3 regions of the Micromonospora sp. DT4 genome follow, and region 2 is predicted to be linked to each of the others. Evidence: riboswitches for the same ligand, from Rfam matches in the RefSeq annotation. Region 2 holds a riboswitch; each other region holds the start of a gene.
The links. A riboswitch is a leader RNA that binds a small molecule or an ion and turns the genes downstream of it on or off. The one in region 2 is predicted to bind cyclic di-AMP.
Positions count from the first base shown of each region.

Region 1: another riboswitch for cyclic di-AMP. It lies ahead of ACLQ24_RS16135 (transglycosylase family protein); the one in region 2 lies ahead of ACLQ24_RS17335 (C39 family peptidase).
Region 3: another riboswitch for cyclic di-AMP. It lies ahead of ACLQ24_RS09355 (coiled-coil domain-containing protein); the one in region 2 lies ahead of ACLQ24_RS17335 (C39 family peptidase).

Region 1 is NZ_JBNCKT010000050.1:10,697-16,142, reverse strand. It holds gene ACLQ24_RS16145 (peptidase inhibitor family I36 protein) at 1-208, shown strand, start outside; gene ACLQ24_RS16140 (peptidoglycan-binding domain-containing protein) at 321-809, opposite strand; cyclic di-AMP (ydaO/yuaA leader) riboswitch at 1,078-1,248, shown strand; gene ACLQ24_RS16135 (transglycosylase family protein) at 1,248-1,934, shown strand; gene ACLQ24_RS16130 (hypothetical protein) at 2,009-2,365, opposite strand; partial or broken gene ACLQ24_RS16125 (DNA polymerase IV) at 2,471-3,051, opposite strand; gene ACLQ24_RS16120 (VOC family protein) at 3,109-3,546, opposite strand; gene ACLQ24_RS16115 (glutamate synthase-related protein) at 3,696-4,604, opposite strand; gene ACLQ24_RS16110 (glutamate synthase-related protein) at 4,628-5,269, opposite strand; gene ACLQ24_RS16105 (peptidoglycan recognition protein family protein) at 5,393-5,446, opposite strand, start outside.
Region 2 is NZ_JBNCKT010000057.1:7,783-13,228, reverse strand. It holds gene ACLQ24_RS17350 (D-ribitol-5-phosphate cytidylyltransferase) at 1-354, shown strand, start outside; gene ACLQ24_RS17345 (CDP-glycerol glycerophosphotransferase family protein) at 397-2,067, shown strand; gene ACLQ24_RS17340 (alpha/beta fold hydrolase) at 2,064-2,810, opposite strand; gene ACLQ24_RS17335 (C39 family peptidase) at 2,947-3,795, opposite strand; cyclic di-AMP (ydaO/yuaA leader) riboswitch at 4,030-4,170, opposite strand; gene ACLQ24_RS17330 (hypothetical protein) at 4,455-4,796, opposite strand; gene ACLQ24_RS17325 (acyltransferase family protein) at 5,318-5,446, opposite strand, start outside.
Region 3 is NZ_JBNCKT010000021.1:39,483-44,928, forward strand. It holds gene ACLQ24_RS09330 (heavy metal translocating P-type ATPase) at 1-869, opposite strand, end outside; gene ACLQ24_RS09335 (heavy-metal-associated domain-containing protein) at 882-1,094, opposite strand; gene ACLQ24_RS09340 (metal-sensitive transcriptional regulator) at 1,190-1,486, shown strand; gene ACLQ24_RS09345 (copper-translocating P-type ATPase) at 1,491-3,452, opposite strand; gene ACLQ24_RS09350 (hypothetical protein) at 3,452-3,613, opposite strand; cyclic di-AMP (ydaO/yuaA leader) riboswitch at 4,366-4,496, shown strand; gene ACLQ24_RS09355 (coiled-coil domain-containing protein) at 4,501-5,446, shown strand, end outside.

The DNA.
Region 1 (5,446 bases), on a different contig from region 2:
CCCGCTGCCCTCGTACTTCCGCAACCGGACACAATCGATCATCAACAACCGGCCGTCCGGCACCGTCTCCACCTTCTGGGACAACGCCAACGCCACGGGTCTGCTCGGCTACCAGCACGCCTACGGCTACCGGGCGAACCTGGCGTACGACTCGGCCGCGATCGGGGGTAGCTGGAACCAGCGGATCGAGGCGGTCCGGGTCTGCTGATCCGGCGGCGGCGCCGGGCATGGGCTACTCGGCGTCGCCGCACCTCAGGGAGGGACCACAGCAGCGCCGGCCGGACTCCGACGGGGGATTCCGACCGGCGCTGTGGTGGGGTTCAGCCCGGGTAGTAGCAGACGTTGGGAATGACCGGGCCGCCGTCGACCCCGAAGATCGCGAAGCCCATGTACGCGCGGGTCTGTGGGCCGTACTCGCCGTCCTCGGCGATGTCCGCGTACACGATGTCCTCATTGATCCTGTGCTGGGCGTACCGGACGGCCTCGCGGGTCTTCGAGCCGTAGTTGCCGTCGAGGGTGAGCGATCGCGAGTAGCAGTTGTTCAGCGCCTCCTGCAGCACCAACACTGCCGAGCCCGAGTGGCCGTAGGTGAGGTAGCAGTGCTTGTTTCCGGTCTGCCAGCCGACGGTGGGGACGTGCATGTCCGCCCCGCCCGGGTAGCCGCCGACCCGGTAGAAGGTCAGGCTGGTGCACGGGCTGGACGCCTGCGCGGCGGTCGGCGTGGCCAGGGTCAGGCCGGCGCCGGCCAGTACGGCCACGAGGGTGGCCGCAGCGCGGCGACGGCCGTTGCGACTCTGGTGGATGGGCATGATCTCCTCCTGGGGATTGTCTCCGGGATCGACCCGGTGCGCTTCAGAGCATCGCGACCGTCCATCTACGGTTTCCTGTCTGAACGTCAATTCACCGGTGACAGCCGGTCCTGATCCGAAGCGGTCCACGGTGGTCGGTGCACAGGTGCACGTGGTCCGCAACCGCTGGGAAAGGCGCCCCGCGTGGGCCGGTGAACAACTTCACAAGCGGTGGGCGATGTTCACCGACCGTGCCTACCGTCGGTCGGGTCCACCACCGTGGACGCCGCGACCGGCAACGCCAAATCCTGCCCCCGGTCGTCGGGAAAAGAACCCGGGCAGGAGCGGGGGACCCAACGTTCCTCGGTGCATGTCACCTCGGGGTGAAGCCGCCAGCGCGCGGCCGGGCTCCTCGGCCCGAACCCGACAGCTCACCTCGCCGGCGTGGAGGAATGAACAATGACATCTGCGTACACCCCCCGTCACCGACGGGTCACCACCCGCCGCGTCGCCGTCGGCACCCTGGCCGTCGGCGCGGTCACCGGCGCCGTCGTCCTCTTCGGCCCGGCGGCCCCGGCTCAGGCCGGCGTCAACTGGGACGCGGTCGCCCAGTGCGAGTCGGGCGGCAACTGGAAGATCAACACCGGGAACGGCTACTACGGCGGGTTGCAGTTCTCGCAGGGCACCTGGGCCGGCTACGGCGGCACGAAGTACGCCGCCCGCGCCGACCTGGCCAGCCGCGGGGAGCAGATCGCGATCGCGGAGAAGGTGCTCGACGGGCAGGGCATCGGCGCGTGGCCGACCTGCGGCCGCAAGGGCGGCTCGTCGGGCGGCTCGGCCACGAAGTCCACCCCGAAGTCCTCGACGAAGTCGACCACCAAGTCGTCGAAGGCGACCAAGTCGTCGACGTCCACCGGCGGCAAGGAGCGGTCGTCCCGGGGCGACCAGCCGGCGACCCGTGGTCACGAGCGGACCACCCCGGCGGCCAGCGGAGACACGTACGTGGTCAAGCCGGGGGACACCCTGTCGGAGATTGCCGAGCGTCACCGCCAGGCCGGCGGCTGGCAGGCCCTGTACGAGCGTAACCGGCAGCTGATCGGCGTCGACCCGGGCCTGATCCTCCCGGGCCAGCGGCTCGCTCTCTGACGCACGACAGACGAACGCTCGGCCGAGTCACCGGCCGAGCGTTCGTTCGTCTGGCTTTCTCCGCGCGGGACACGTCACGCCGCCGAGGCGGCCGTCCCCGCCTCGCGGCGCGCCGCCGCGTCGCCGTTCCAGCCCCAGCGCGGTGCCGGTGCGGCCGCCTCGGCCGGCCAGCCGGTGCCGGCCGCGCCACCGTCGATGGTCATCTCGACCGGGTCGGCGGTGCTGCGGGCCATCCGCAGCGACTGCTCGGCGCCCGTGCGGGCCGAGCACGGCCAGGCCTGGCCGGCGCACTGGAGATTGCCGCAGTGCCCCTCGTCGTCGGGCTCGTGGGCAGCGAGCACGTCGACCGCGAGCTGCCAGAGCAGCGGGTTGGTCACGTCGTGCGGGCGTTCGGCGCGGCGGCTCGGTCGGTTGCTGGTGTCGTCGGACATGTGCCCCCCTCGTCAGGCTGTACCCCACAAGGGTCACCCATGGGCGGCCGACTAAACCGTCGACCTGCTGTGATGTGTCTCCGGTCGCAGCAGCCGGGGCGTTTCTAGTCCGGCAATAGCGGCATCTCGACCCCGGGATCGCGGCCGAGCAGCACCGCCCGGGTGAGCGCCGCCGAGCCGACGGCGGTTCACCTGCACGGCCCGGGGGTCGCGGTCGTGGGCGAGGGCGTGCAGGTGCCGGCCGGCACCCGGCCCGAGCAGCGACACCAGCGCGGCCTCGCCGAGCCGGGCCACGTCCGCGACGGTACGGATCCGGCGTTCCCGCAGCTTGGCCGCGGTAACCGGCCCGACGCCCCAGAGCCGGTCCACCGGCAGTGGATGCAGGAACGCCATCTCGGAGTCGGGGGCGGGGTGGTCTGCCGGAAGATCTCGAAGACCGCCCGGTTGGCCTGCGTGTACGCCGACATCCGGGGCGGCACCACGATCGCGTCCGGGCACAGCCGGTGGGCCTGCTGACCGCCCATCGCGCTGCGGACGCCCCGCGCCTTCGCCTCGTAGCTGGCCGTGAGCACCACGCCGCCACCGCCGATCACCGGCCGCCCCCGCAGGCGCGGGTCGTCGCGCTGCTCGACCGACGCGTAGAAGGCGTCCAGGTCGGCATGCAGGATGTGGGCGTCGCGCGACACGTACACATGTTCGCATGGTGGCCTGTCGTCACGGCAGTGAGCTGGGCGAACGTCGGCTCAGTCGAGACAGAACTCGTTGCCCTCCGGGTCGGCCATCACGAGGTGGCCGGCGCCGAGCGGGGGAGCGGGCTCGTGTCGGGCGAGCCGTCGGGCGCCACGGGCGACGAGCCGGTCGGCCTCCGCCTCCAGGGCCGCCATCCGGTCGTCACCCGTCAGCTCGGGCGCGGCCCGCACATCGAGGTGTACGCGATTCTTGGCCTGCTTGCCCTCCGGCACCCGCTGGAAGAACAGCCGTGGCCCCGCCCCCGTGGGGTCGACCACCGCCGACGCGTCGTTGCGGCGCTCCGGCGGCACGCCCATCGCGTCCAGCGCGGCCTCCCACGAGTCGAAGCCGCCGGGCGGCCTCTGTAGCTCGTAGCCGAGGGTGTCGGCCCAGAACGCCGCCAGGGCGGCCGGGTCGGCGGCGTCGAACGTTATCTGCACCTCGCGGACCATGGCGGCTCCCTCTTTTCCGGTCTGGTCGGTCACGCCACCATCCTCTCGCGATCGACCGACAGGATCGGTGCGTTGCGGGTGCGTCGGCGGGGGTCTCGCGTCTGATCAACACCGCGCCACGATACGGGCCGCGCCTGGTTCCGCCGAGATCAGCCGACGGCGGTGGCCGATGGCGGGGCGCTGCCGCCCTGGGGCGCCTCCGGGGTCATCAGCCGGATGATCTCCTTCTGGTCGGCGGGGGAGGGCAGCCCCCATTCCGGCCGGTACCCGTACACCTCGTGCAGTGGGCTGGAGCCGGTGCGGCCGTCCAGGATCTCCACGGCGTCCGTGCCGATCAGGCCGGGATGTTCCACGCCGCACGCCTCGGCGACCTTGGTCAGGTCCCGGCGTAACGTCGCCAGGTAGTTGGCCGCCCGGACGGACTTGAGCGTCGGGTCGAGGCCCCGGGCCAGCCAGGCGTTCTGTGTCGCCACCCCGGTGGGACAGGTGTCGGTGTGGCATTTCTGCGCCTGGACGCAGCCGATCGACAGCATCGCCTCGCGGCCCACGTTGACCATGTCGCAGCCGAGCGCGAACGCCACCACCGCGTTGTCCGGCAAACCGAGCTTGCCGCTGCCGACGAACACCACCCGCTCCTGCAGGTCGTGCTCCGCGAAGACCTTGTAGACCCGGGAAAAGCCCTGCTGGAACGGCAGTGACACCGAATCCGTGAAGATCAGCGGTGCAGCCCCGGTACCGCCCTCGCCGCCGTCGACCGTCACGAAGTCGACGCCCCGACCCGTGTCCCGCATCAGGCCGGCCAGCTCCTGCCAGAAGCTCAGGTCGCCGACCGCCGACTTGATGCCGACCGGCAGGCCCGTCTCGGCGGCCAGTAGCTCCACCCAGTCCAGCAGACTGTCGCAGTCGGAGAACTCGGCATGCCGGGACGGGCTCACGCAGTCCCGTCCGGCCGGGATGCCCCGGGTGGCGGCGATCTCGGCGGACACCTTCGCCCCGGGCAGCAGCCCACCCAGGCTCGGCTTGGCGCCCTGGCTCAGCTTGATCTCCAACGCGCGCACGGGAGCCCCGGCGACCAGCTCCTTCAGCCGGTCAAGGCTGAACCGGCCGTGGTCGTCACGGCAGCCGAAGTACGCCGTACGAGCTGGAAGACCAGCTCACCGCCATTGCGGTGGTACGGCGACAGGCCGCCCTCGCCGGTGTTCTGGAGGCAACCGGCGAGGGCGGCCCCCTTGTTCAACGCGGTGATGGCGTTGCCCGAGAGCGAGCCGAAGCTCATCCCGGAGATGTTGACCACCGACTGCGGCCGAAAGGCGTGTGCCCGGCCCCGGGCCGCGCCGAGCACCTTCGCGCACGGCAGCCGTACGTCGTGCCCGGCCGTCGGGGACGACGGTGGCACGGCCCGGCCGAACGTGCGGTGCTTGATGATCGGGTAGCCGGGCGTGTACTCGATGTCGTTGTCCGTACCGAAGCCGAAGTAGTTGTTCTCCTGCTTGGCCGAGGCGTAGACCCAGCGGCGCTGGTCCCGGGTGAACGGGCGCTCCTCGTTGTTGCCGGCCACGATGTACTGCCGAAGCTCCGGCCCGATCGCCTCCAGCAGGTACCGCGCGCGACCGAGCACCGGGAAGTTGCGCAGCAGCGCGTGGTCGCGCTGGATCAGGTCGCGCGCGGCGAGCGCCGCGACGGCGGCGGCGACGGCGGGTACGGCTCGACGGGCCCAAGTCATGCCGGGCAACCTTTCCGCCGGGGCGGCCGGCCAAACCGGCCGGCCGCCGACATCGCGCTGCTCAGGTGGCCGGTGGGGTCGGAGGCGGCGCGGGATGACGCCCGGACCGCCTCCGACCGACGGTCAGTGGCGCTTGAACGACTGACGGACCATGCCGCCGACGATCACGCACCAGGT
Region 2 (5,446 bases):
TCCAGCTCGTACACCCGGGGTCGGGCCCGCTACGCCCTCTACTCGTCCACCAAGGCCGCCCTGGTCAACCTGACGCAGGCGCTCGCCGACGAGTGGGCCGACGTCGGCGTGCGGGTCAACTGCATCAACCCGGAGCGGACCGCCACCCCCATGCGTACGCGGGCGTTCGGCGAGGAGCCCGAGCACACCCTGCTGGCCGCGGAGGCCGTCGCCCAGTCTTCGCTGGACGTGTTGATCTCCGACCTGACCGGTCAGGTCATCGACGTACGCCGGGCACCCGGTGACGGGCCGTCCGTGCCGGCGCAGTCCGGCCCGGACCGGTCCGAGACGCCGGCCGCAGCGTCCGCCAACTGACGCCGACGGCACCGCGACACCGACGGCGGCGAACGGAGCGACATGCGTGGTGACCTGGTCCGCAAGCTGGCCGCCCGGTGCCTGAGCACCGGGCTCGCCGTGCTGGCCTTCGTCGTGCTGGCCCTCACCGGCCTCACCGGGTGGGGCCTCGCGCTGGCCGTCGCCGCGCTGGCGGCGGCGGCCGTCGAGCAGCGGGTCCGGCCCGGCGCGGACCTGGTCGCCGAGACCGCGCTGATCGCCGCGGCGGTCCTCGTCGGCTACGCCCGTCGGCTCGACGACGGGTTCGATCCGGCGCTGGCCGCCACGGCCCTGGTCCTGCTGGGGCTGGTGCTGCTGGTGGGGCCGTTGCGCACCGCGGGCAACCTGGAGATCCGGGCGGCGAACCTGCCGGTACGCGCCTGGACTCCGCTGATCGCCGACCGACTCGGCGTCGCCCTGCTGGGGCTGCTCGCGGTCGTGGCGGTCGTCGCCACGCTGACCCTGCCGGCCGCCGTGGCGCTCGCCGCGAGCCTGCTGGTGGCCGCCGGCGCCGGGGCGGTCGCGCTGGACCTGGCCCGGCGGCGGTTCCGTCCCGCCGCCGGTGGTGGACAGGTGGCCCGCGCGCTACGCCGACACGAGCCGGAGTTCCTGCTCTACTTCTCCGCGCCACCCGGTTCGGAATACCAGGTCACCATGTGGCTGCCGTACCTGGAACGGATCGGCCGGCCCTTCCTGGTGTTGGTCCGCGAGCCGGAGTTCCTCGCGCCGATCGCTGCGGCCACCCACGCGCCGGTGGTCTACTGTCCCACCCTGCGGGCGATGGACGAGGCGCTGGTGCCGAGCCTGCGGGTGGCCTTCTACGTCAACCACGGGGCGAAGAACAGCCACTGCATCCGGTTCACCCAGCTCACCCATGTGCAACTGCACCACGGCGACAGCGACAAGGCGCCCAGCGCCAACCCGGTGTCGGGGATCTTCGACCGGATCTTCGTGGCCGGTCCGGCGGCGATCGACCGGTACGCCCGCGCCGGGGTGCAGATCCCGGCGGAGAAGTTCGTGGTGGTGGGCCGTCCCCAGGTCGAGTCGATCGAGGTACGCCAGGAGCCGGTGCGGGGTCTCGCCCACCCGACGGTGCTCTACACCCCGACCTGGACCGGGCACCACGCCAACGCCGACTACTGCTCGCTGCCGGTGGCCGAGGAACTGCTGCGGCGGTTGCTGAAGCGCGGCGCGACGGTGATCCTGCGGGCACACCCGTACACCACGCAGAACCCCGCATCGGCCCGCCACCTGGGCCGGCTCACCGAACTGCTGGCCGCCGACCGCGCCCGCACCGGCCGTCAGCACGTGTTCGGCGCGGCGGCCCGGGAGCTGAGCCTGACCGAGTGCGTCAACCGCTCGGACGCCCTGGTCTCCGACGTCTCCGGGGTGATCTCGGACTACCTCTACTCGGGCAAGCCGTACGCGGTCACCGACATGGGCGACGAGGGTGACCGGTTCGCCGAGCGCTTTCCACTGGCCGGGTCCGGCTACGTGCTACGCCGCGACATGTCCAACGTGGACGGCGTGCTCACGGCCCTGCTGGACACCGACCCACTGGCCGACGCGCGCTGGGCCACCCGCCGCCGCTACCTGGGTGACTTCCCCGCCGAGTCGTACGCCGAGGGGTTCCTGGCCGCCGCCCGCCGCGAGCTGACGTCGGCGCGGGAGCTGCCCACGCCCGCACCCGCTTAGCGGTACGGCTCCAGCAGCTCCAGCACGGCCGCCGGATCTTCCAGGTGGGCGTTGTGCCCGAGGCCGGGCAGCGTGACGACCGGCACGCCGTACTCCTTGAGCTGCGCGTCGGTGACCATCGGATCGTGCTCCCCGCGCGCCAGCACCACCGGCACGTCGGTGGCGGCCAACAGTGCGGCCAGGTCGGGCTCGCCGACGGCGAACGCGGTCATGTCCATCGCGAGCCGCCAGCGGCCGTCGACCTGACGCAGGCCGGCGTCCACCATCGGGTGGTCCGGTGCGACGAGGCCGGCGAGACCGGCAACCCGCAGGTAGCGGCGGGCGGCTTCGGTGCGGGTGGCGTACCAGCCCACCGGACGGGCCGCCAACTCCGCCGCACGGGTCAGCTCGGTGGGAGTCCAGACCGCTCTGATGCCCAACCCCACCACCGCGTCCACCGGCAGCCCGGCGGCGCGGGCCGCCAGCGCCAGGCCGACCACACCACCGAGCGAGTGTCCGAGCACGACGATGCGGTCGTCGGAGGTCAGGCCCTGCGCGACCCGCTGGGCGAAACCCTCGAAGGAGTACGACGACAGCGGCGCCGACCAGCCATGGCCGGCGAGGTCGGGCGCCAACCACCGCCCGGGCCAGTGCTGTTTCAGTAGTGGCGCCCAGGGCAGCCACACGTCACCCGTCGCCCCCATGCCGTGCAGCAGCAACAGGATCGGCTCACGGCCGACTTGACCACCCGGTTCTTCCGCCACGGCCGCAGTCTCCCACGGTTCGCCGCCCGGTACGAGAGCCGTCCAGCGGCGGTCCGGCCCGGCAACGCAGACGCCGCGGGCGCCGGTCCCTCGTGGGGACGCGGCACCCGCGGCGTCGTGGGGTGTCACGCCTGGATCAGGCGGAGTAGCCCCGGCTGGCGATCCAGTTGGCCAGGTCGATCGTGGTGATCCAGTACGCCGGGTCGGCCGGGTTCGCCGAGTCGGCGATCCGCACGGTCCGGCCGTTGTCCTTGTAGCCCACGACGGCGATGTAGTGCCCACCGCCGTAGGAGTGCCAGCCGCCGTCGCTGTCGGTGGCATCGCCGACGACGTTGGCCACCACGCCCCGGCCGTCGGTGATGGCCTTGACGACGTCGGCCGCAAGGCGGTCGATCTGGGCTGGGCTGGGCGCGCCCTCGAACATGCGGGTGCGGTACGGGGAGCCCTTCACCTCGGCGTTGAGCACCCGGGTGGTGTCCTCGGCCGAGTTGGTGCCCATCTCGGTGGTGCCCAGCTCGGCGCCCAGCTCCTCCTGCGTACGGTCGATGCCGCTGGCGCTCAGGGCGTTGCGGGTGGCCGCCGGGCCGCAGTTGTAGTACGTGTTCTGCGCCTCGTAGTCGTAGTCGAGCACCTTGGTCGCGGGCGGCTTCGGCGGCGTCGGCTTACGGGTGAGGTCCGGGTTGCTCGTGGCCTTCGCGGCGGGCGACGCGGCACTGGTGGCCGGGGCGGCGGAGCTCGGCGCGGCGCTCGCCGACGGGGCCGCGGACCGGACCTCGCCACGGGAGGCGACGGTCTCACTGCGCATCTCGGCGACCGCGGTCGGGGTGCGCTGGCCGGCGGGGGCGTCGGCGGCGCCGGCGACCAGGGCGCCGGTGGTGGTGGCGATCGCGAGGGCCGCGGCGGAGGCGGCGACGATCTGGTACGGGCGCTCGATCGCGAGACGACGGAGCTGACGCTTCAGGGTGTGCTTCACGAGGTCCTCCACGGTTCGGGGGGGTGAGCGGCACACCGGGCTCGACCGGTATCCGGGCAGGCGCCAGCGCGCGGGGCCGTGGCCCGCGGATGGTGGACCGCTCAGGGGAACGCCCGGCACGGCCGGGCGGGAAAGGCGGTGACCCGGGGGGTCAGCTCACCGTCACGAGGCGGATGAGCGGGGACACCGCGACGCCGTGGAGGCGGGGAAACAACGAAGGGGTCGAGGAGTGCTGCACGAGGATGAAACTCCTTCCGTCACCGCCTACCGGGTTAGCTGACGGATTCGGGCGGGAAGATCGCCCTACCGCGGGCCGTGGCTCGCGGATTCACCCCGGACTTACTGTGGGTCCCCGGTTCGTTGATCACGATTGAGCGGGTCGGCACGGCGTCGCCTCCTGCGATCGGTTACCGCACCGGACGGGACGACAGTACTGGCCGATGCGCACTCTGCCAAGCCGCTCCCACCTGCGTAAACATCGATTGGCCCGGCAATTTCTGCGCGTTTTACCGATGACGTGACTCGATGGGACAACCGGTTCCGGCGGCACCTGTGGGCGACAACCGGACAGGCCGCGACAACGCCGCCGCAATCGCGGGAACAATGGCCCCCGATGATGCCGGTCGCCCGATTTTGATTGCCGGTGACCCGCCTCACATAACGGATCGGGCTCAACCGGCCCGGGCCGGACGCCAGCGTGCCACGACGGCCGTACGCGACGCCCGCGTGGCCGTGCGCCGTGAGAGCGCCGGGCTCGGCCGCAACCGCACCGCCGCCGCGTACGCCTCCTCGGCGAGGGTGCGCGCCGACTCGGCCGCCAGCTCCGTGTCCCGCCAGGCCGACCGCTCCCGCTCCACGGCCGCCCGGTGGTCGGCCAGCCTCGCGTGACGGACCGCCCGGATGAGCAGCACCTCCTGCTCGACCGGGTGCCGACGGGGGTCCCAGCCGCGCCGGTGCCCGAACACGTCACCGAGCTGAGCCATGGTCAGCTCCCCGCGCCAGTGGGCAGCCATCGCGGCACGGTGCAGATAGCGCTCCCGGGCCGCGTACTCGCCGGGGGTGCGCGGGGGGTGCGCGGAGTCGGCAACGCCCCGGCATGAGCACGTAAGCGATGGGATGCCGCACGGCGAGGGTGCGGGCGGTGTGTCGTCAGGTGCGGTGGCGGGCGCTCGGCCCGGCGGCGCTGCCCGAGGTGGACCCGGTGGCCGGTGTGGCTCGGCACTCGGCGCTCGCCGGATGGCGTGTGCCCGGTGTGTGACCCGTTAGGCCGGCGGCGCTCGGGGAGCCCGGCTGGTCGAGCCGGCGGCTCCGAGCAACCGCTCCGAGCCCATGGGTGCCGGGGTCACGGCCGTCGGCGGGCCACGCAGGACGCCCGGAGCACCGTGCAGCGCGGGCTGCGCGTCGACGGACCGCGCCGAGGGCGAGAGAGAGCACGGCGAGGCTGGTCAGCACCCGGGCCGCCCAGCGCGCCACCCACCACAGGGGACAGGTGCTCAATCGTTGATGTAGTGGCCTCGGTCGACAGACGACACCACTACAACCAGGATCGAGCGGGATCTTGCGCGGCACCATTGACTGCGCCGCCGCCCGCCGCACGGCCGCCGATCTCGGCACCGCCGGCCGTACCGTCCCCGGCATCACCAGCCTTGACCTCGGAGGCGCG
Region 3 (5,446 bases), on a different contig from region 2:
ATGCTGGCGTCGACGGCGGACGTACCCTCGTCGACCACACCGTCGGTGGCGATCTTCTCGCCGGGGCGGACCACGAACCGGTCACCGACGACGAGCCGGTCCACCGGGATCAGGCTCTCCGCCCCGTCCCGCAGCACCGCCACCTCCTTCGCGCCGAGTTCGAGAAGGGCGCGCAGGGCCGCGCCGGCGGTCCGCTTGGACCGGGCCTCGAAGTAGCGACCGGCCAGGATGAACACGGTGACCCCGGCGGCGGCCTCCAGGTAGATGTTGCCGGCGCCGTCGGTGCGGGTGATGGCGAAGCGGAACGGGTGGGTCATGCCGGGCATGCCGGCGTCACCGAGGAAGAGCGCCCAGAGCGACCATCCGAACGCGGCGAGCGTGCCCAGCGACACCAGCGTGTCCATGGTGGCCGCGCCGTGCCGCAGGTTGGTCCACGCCGCGCGGTGGAACGGCAACCCACCCCAGACGACCACCGGAGCGGCCAGGGTCAGCGAGAGCCACTGCCAGTAGTCGAACTGCCAGGGCGGCACCATGGCCAGCAGGACCACCGGCACGCTCAGGACGGCCGAGACCCACAGCCGGGTACGCGGACCCCGCAGCGGGTCCACCGGCGGCTCGACGGTCGCCGGGGCCGGCAGCGCCGCCGTGTAGCCGGTCTTCTGGACGGTCTCGATCAGGTCGTCCGGAGTGACGTCGTCGGCGTACCGGACGGTCGCCTTCTCGGTGGCGTAGTTGACGGTGGCGCTGACCCCGTCCATCCGGTTGAGCTTCTTCTCGACCCGCGCGGCGCACGCGGTGCAGGTCATCCCCCCGATCGCCAGTTCGATCCGGTTCGGCGCCTCGGGCAGTGGTCTGCTGGTGGTGGTCATCGTCTGGTCCCGTCAGTTGTGCTCGACGAGGTCGTAGCCGGCCTCGTCGACCGCGGCCCGGACGGCCTCGGTGTCCACGGGCTGCTCGCTGCTGACGGTGACCCGGCCGGTGGCGAGATCGACCCGTACGTCGCGGACGCCCGCGATCGCGCCCACCTCGGCGCTGACCGCGTTGACGCAGTGCCCGCAGGTCATGCCCCGCACCTGGTACGTCGTGTCGACCATCGAACGTCTCCTCTCGTAGTACCGGTACCCGGTGGGGGTATCCCGCCAGGAAGGGACGTTACCATACCCCCCAGGGGTACGCTATCCTCGTCGCCATGACCGCACCCACCCCGATCCGCGGATACACCGCCAGCAAGGACCAGCTGCTCGCGCGGCTCCGCCGTGTGGAGGGGCAGGTCCGGGGCATCGAGAAGATGGTCGACGAGGACCGCTACTGCATCGACGTGCTCACCCAGATCTCGGCGATCCAGGCCGCGCTCGACAAGGTCGCCCTGGGCCTGCTCGACGGGCACGCCCGGCACTGCATGCACGAGGGTGCGGCCGAGGGCCGGGCCGACGAGATGGCCACCGAGATGATGGCGGCCGTCGGTCGGCTCATGAAGCGCGGCTGAGCCGTCACTCCCGCTGCGGGTCGAGTCGTACCCGACGCAGCAACTGGGCGTTGAGCGCCACCACGATGGTGGACGCGGACATCAGCACCGCCGCCAACGCCGGGCTCAGCGCCACCCCGGCCCAGGCGAGCACCCCGGCCGCCAGTGGCAGCGCCACCACGTTGTAGCTCGCGGCCCAGGCCAGGTTCTGCCGCATCTTGCGGTACGACGCCCGGGAGAGCCGGACCACGGCGCCGACGCCGCGCGGGTCGGACGACGCCAGCACCACCTGGGCGGACTCGATCGCCACGTCGGTCCCCGCCCCGATCGCGATGCCCACGTCCGCACGGGCCAGCGCCGGCGCGTCGTTCACCCCGTCGCCGACCATCGCCACGGTCAGCCCGCGCCGCTGGAGTTCCGCCACCCGGCTGTCCTTGTCGGCCGGCAGCACCTCGGCGAAGACCTCGTCCACGCCAGCCCGGAAACCGAGGTCGGCGGCCACCGACTCGGCCACCGACCGCGCGTCGCCGGTGATCATGGCGAGGGTGCGGACGCCGTCGGCCCGCAGCTCGGCGATGGCCTGCCGGGCCTCCGGACGTACCTCGTCGGTGAGCGCGAACGCCCCGAGCACGGTGTCCGGCAGCCGCAGGAGATACAGCACCACGGCACCGCCCGACGACCAGCGCCCGGTCGCCTCCCGCAGGTCGTCCGGCAGCGGCCCACCCCGCTCCCGCAGCAGGGCCGGCCCGCCCACCGCGTACTCCGTACCGTCGATGGTGGCCCGTACACCACGGCCCGGCAGCGACCGGAAGTCGACGGCCCGCGCCGGGCCACCCGGCCCGGCCGCCGCCACGATCGCCCGGGCCAGCGGATGCTCGCTGTCGGACTCGACACCGGCGGCGATCCGCAACGCCTCGTCCCGCCCCACGCCGGGACTCGTCACCAGGTCGGTGACCACGTGCTCACCCCGGGTCAGCGTACCGGTCTTGTCGAAGAGCACCGCGTCGACGGTCCGCATACGCTCCAACGCCACCCGGTCCTTGACCAGGATCCCGCCCCGCGCCGCCAGGGCCGTGGAGAGCGCGACGACGAGCGGGATGGCCAGGCCGAGCGCGTGCGGGCAGGCGATCACCAGAACGGTGACGGTACGCACCACCGCCTGGTCGGGCTCGCCGAGCGCGATCCAGACCACCAGGGTGAGCACGGCGGTACCGGTGGCCACGTAGAACAGCGCGGCGGCGAACCGGTCGGCGAGCAGTTGGGCCTGCCCGCCCGAACGTTGCGCCTCCGCGACCATGCGCTGGATGCCCGCGAGCGCGGTCTGGTCGCCCAGCGCCTTGAACCGGACCCGGATCGCCGAGTCGGTGGCGACCGTGCCGGCCACCACCCGGTCGCCCACCGACCGGGCGACCGGACGCGACTCGCCCGTGATCATCGATTCGTCCAACTCGGCATCGCCGTCGACGATCCGGCCGTCGGCCGGTACCCGGCCACCGGGCCGGACCAGCGCCACGTCGCCCACCCGCAGCGCGTCGACCGGCACGCGCTCGACCTGCCCGTCCGCCGCCACACGCTCGGCCTCGTCGGGCAACAGGGCCGCCAGCGCCGCCAGCGCCCCGTGGGCCTGCCCGATGGCCTTCATCTCCTGCCAGTGACCCAGCAGCATGATGGTGACCAGCGCCGCCAGCTCCCACCAGAAGTCCAGGTCGAAGGCATCCAGGCTGGTCGCCAGCGACGCGGCGTACGCCACGGTGATCGCCATCGCGACCAGCAGCATCATGCCCGGTGCGCGATCGCGCACCTCGCGTACCGCGCCGACCAGGAACGGCCAGCCACCCCAGAGGAACACCACCGAGCCGAGCACCGGCCCCACCCAGGAGCGACCCGGTACGTCCAGCCGGAGTCCGAGCCGGTCCATCACCAGATGACTTGTCAGCACCACCGGCACGGTGAGCACCAGACAGACCCAGAACCGGCGACGGAACATCACCGGGTCGTGCCCAGCGTGTTGGCCGCGCCCAGCGTGTTGGCCGCGCCCAGCGTGTTGGCCGCGCCCAGCGTGTTGGCCGCGCCCGGTCGGCTCGGCGTGCTGGCGGTGATCGGCGGGTGGTCCGGGGTCGGGCGGCGGCGCGGGCATGACTCCACCATCGCGCGCCGGTCGGGGCAGCGTCAGCGGTTCGCGCGTCCGACACTCCGCCACGATCTGCGGCGCCCCGGCGCACTGGTTAGCATCTTGCGACGATGACCCACCTGATCCGGACGCCCAGACGGGCACCGGCGTCGCCACGGCGCGGCGCCGCGCCGCACCGCACCGACCGGGTCGGCGAATCACCCTCCGTGATCGCCGAATCGTCAGGCAGCGATCCGACGCGCCCGTCACCGCGTTCGTCCGGCGGAGCTGAACCGCACGGCCCGCCGGCACGTACCCCGCACCGGATCGTTGGGAGTCTCGCATTGGGTTCCGACCGCAGCCATTCCGCTCGACCCGCTCCGCACCGGGTACGACGGATCCTCGTCGCGACCACGGCCGGGTCGACGGCCGGGTCGACGGCCGGGTCGGACGCGGAGGTCCCGCCAGCGCGCCCCCGCACGGACCGCGCAGAGGCGCTGGCCGCTCTCAGTTCCCCGCCAGCCGGTCGGCCCGACGGGCCCGATCCGCAGCGGAGCGCACCCCCATCCACCGCCACCCACCGGGTGGCCAGAGCCGAACAGGAGCACGGATACGGCATGGTGACACTCCTCAACGTGACCGGATCGGGCACCCGCCCTGAGAACCGCGTCACTGGTCACTCAGCGCCATGGCGAAATGACGCTTTTAGTCGGCATCAGGACGTAGCTCAGGCGGTGGACTCTCGGGTAACCTCGCTGCCGGTCACCGACGAAGGCGCGCAGCGGCGCCTGCGGTGCCACCGCCCAATCGCCAACCGGCGAGCCGGGGACCCAGGTATGTGGGGTGAATCCGCGACAGCGGTAGGGGCCACTTCCGCCCCGAACCCGTCAGCTAACCCGGTCGGCGGTCGACGGAAGGGAAGATTGTGACGGCACCCCTACGCCGCTGGTTGACGCCCGTGGTGGCCGTGTTCGCCGCGCTGACCGTGCTCGCCGGTCCCCTCCCGGCCCACGCCGCCCCGACGACCCCCACACCATCCGGGCACGAGGATGACGGCGAGCCCAAGCTGCTCAACGACGTCATCGAGCAGACCAACCGGGACTACGTGGCGGCCAAGTCCAAACTGGACAAGTCCAAGAAGCGGCAGGTCGAACTGGCAGCCGAGGTCGACCGGGCCAAGGCCGACCTGGCAGCGCTGGCCCCGCAGGTCGGGCAGATCGCCGCCCAGTCGTACCGGACCGGGCGGGTCGGCGCGATCGCGATGCTGCTGGAGGCCGACGCCCCGGACTCGTTCGTCCAGCGGGCCGCAGCGCTCGACGAGATGAACATGGTCAACGAGAAGAAGCTCGCCGAGGTCAACGCGGTGAAGGCCCGCGCCGAGCAGGCCAAGCTGGCCCTCGACGCGGAGGTACACGAGCAGCAGAAGCAGACCGCCCTGATGGCGAAGGACAAGCGCGACGCGGACAAGGCGCTCGCGCTCGTCGGCGGTCAGGGTTTCACCGGCGGCCTGGTCGACGCCGTCTCGCCGGTCGCCCGGATCGGCCCCGGTCGCACCGCCGACGGCGAGTGGAAGCCGCAGTCGTGCAGCGAGGACGATCCGACCACCTCCGGCTGCATCACGCCGCGCACCCTGCACGCGTACAAGGAGGTCAAGCGGGCCGGGTTCAACCGGTTCGTGGGCTGCCACCGCGACGGCGGACCGTACGAGCACCCGAAGGGCCGCGCCTGTGACTGGTCGTTGCAGAAGAGCGGCTTCAGCCCGTGGCACAACGACGACACCCGCATGTACGGCAACAACGTGGCCGCGTTCCTCATCCGTAACGCCGACCGACTCGGCATCTACTACGTGATCTGGAACCGGCAGATCTGGA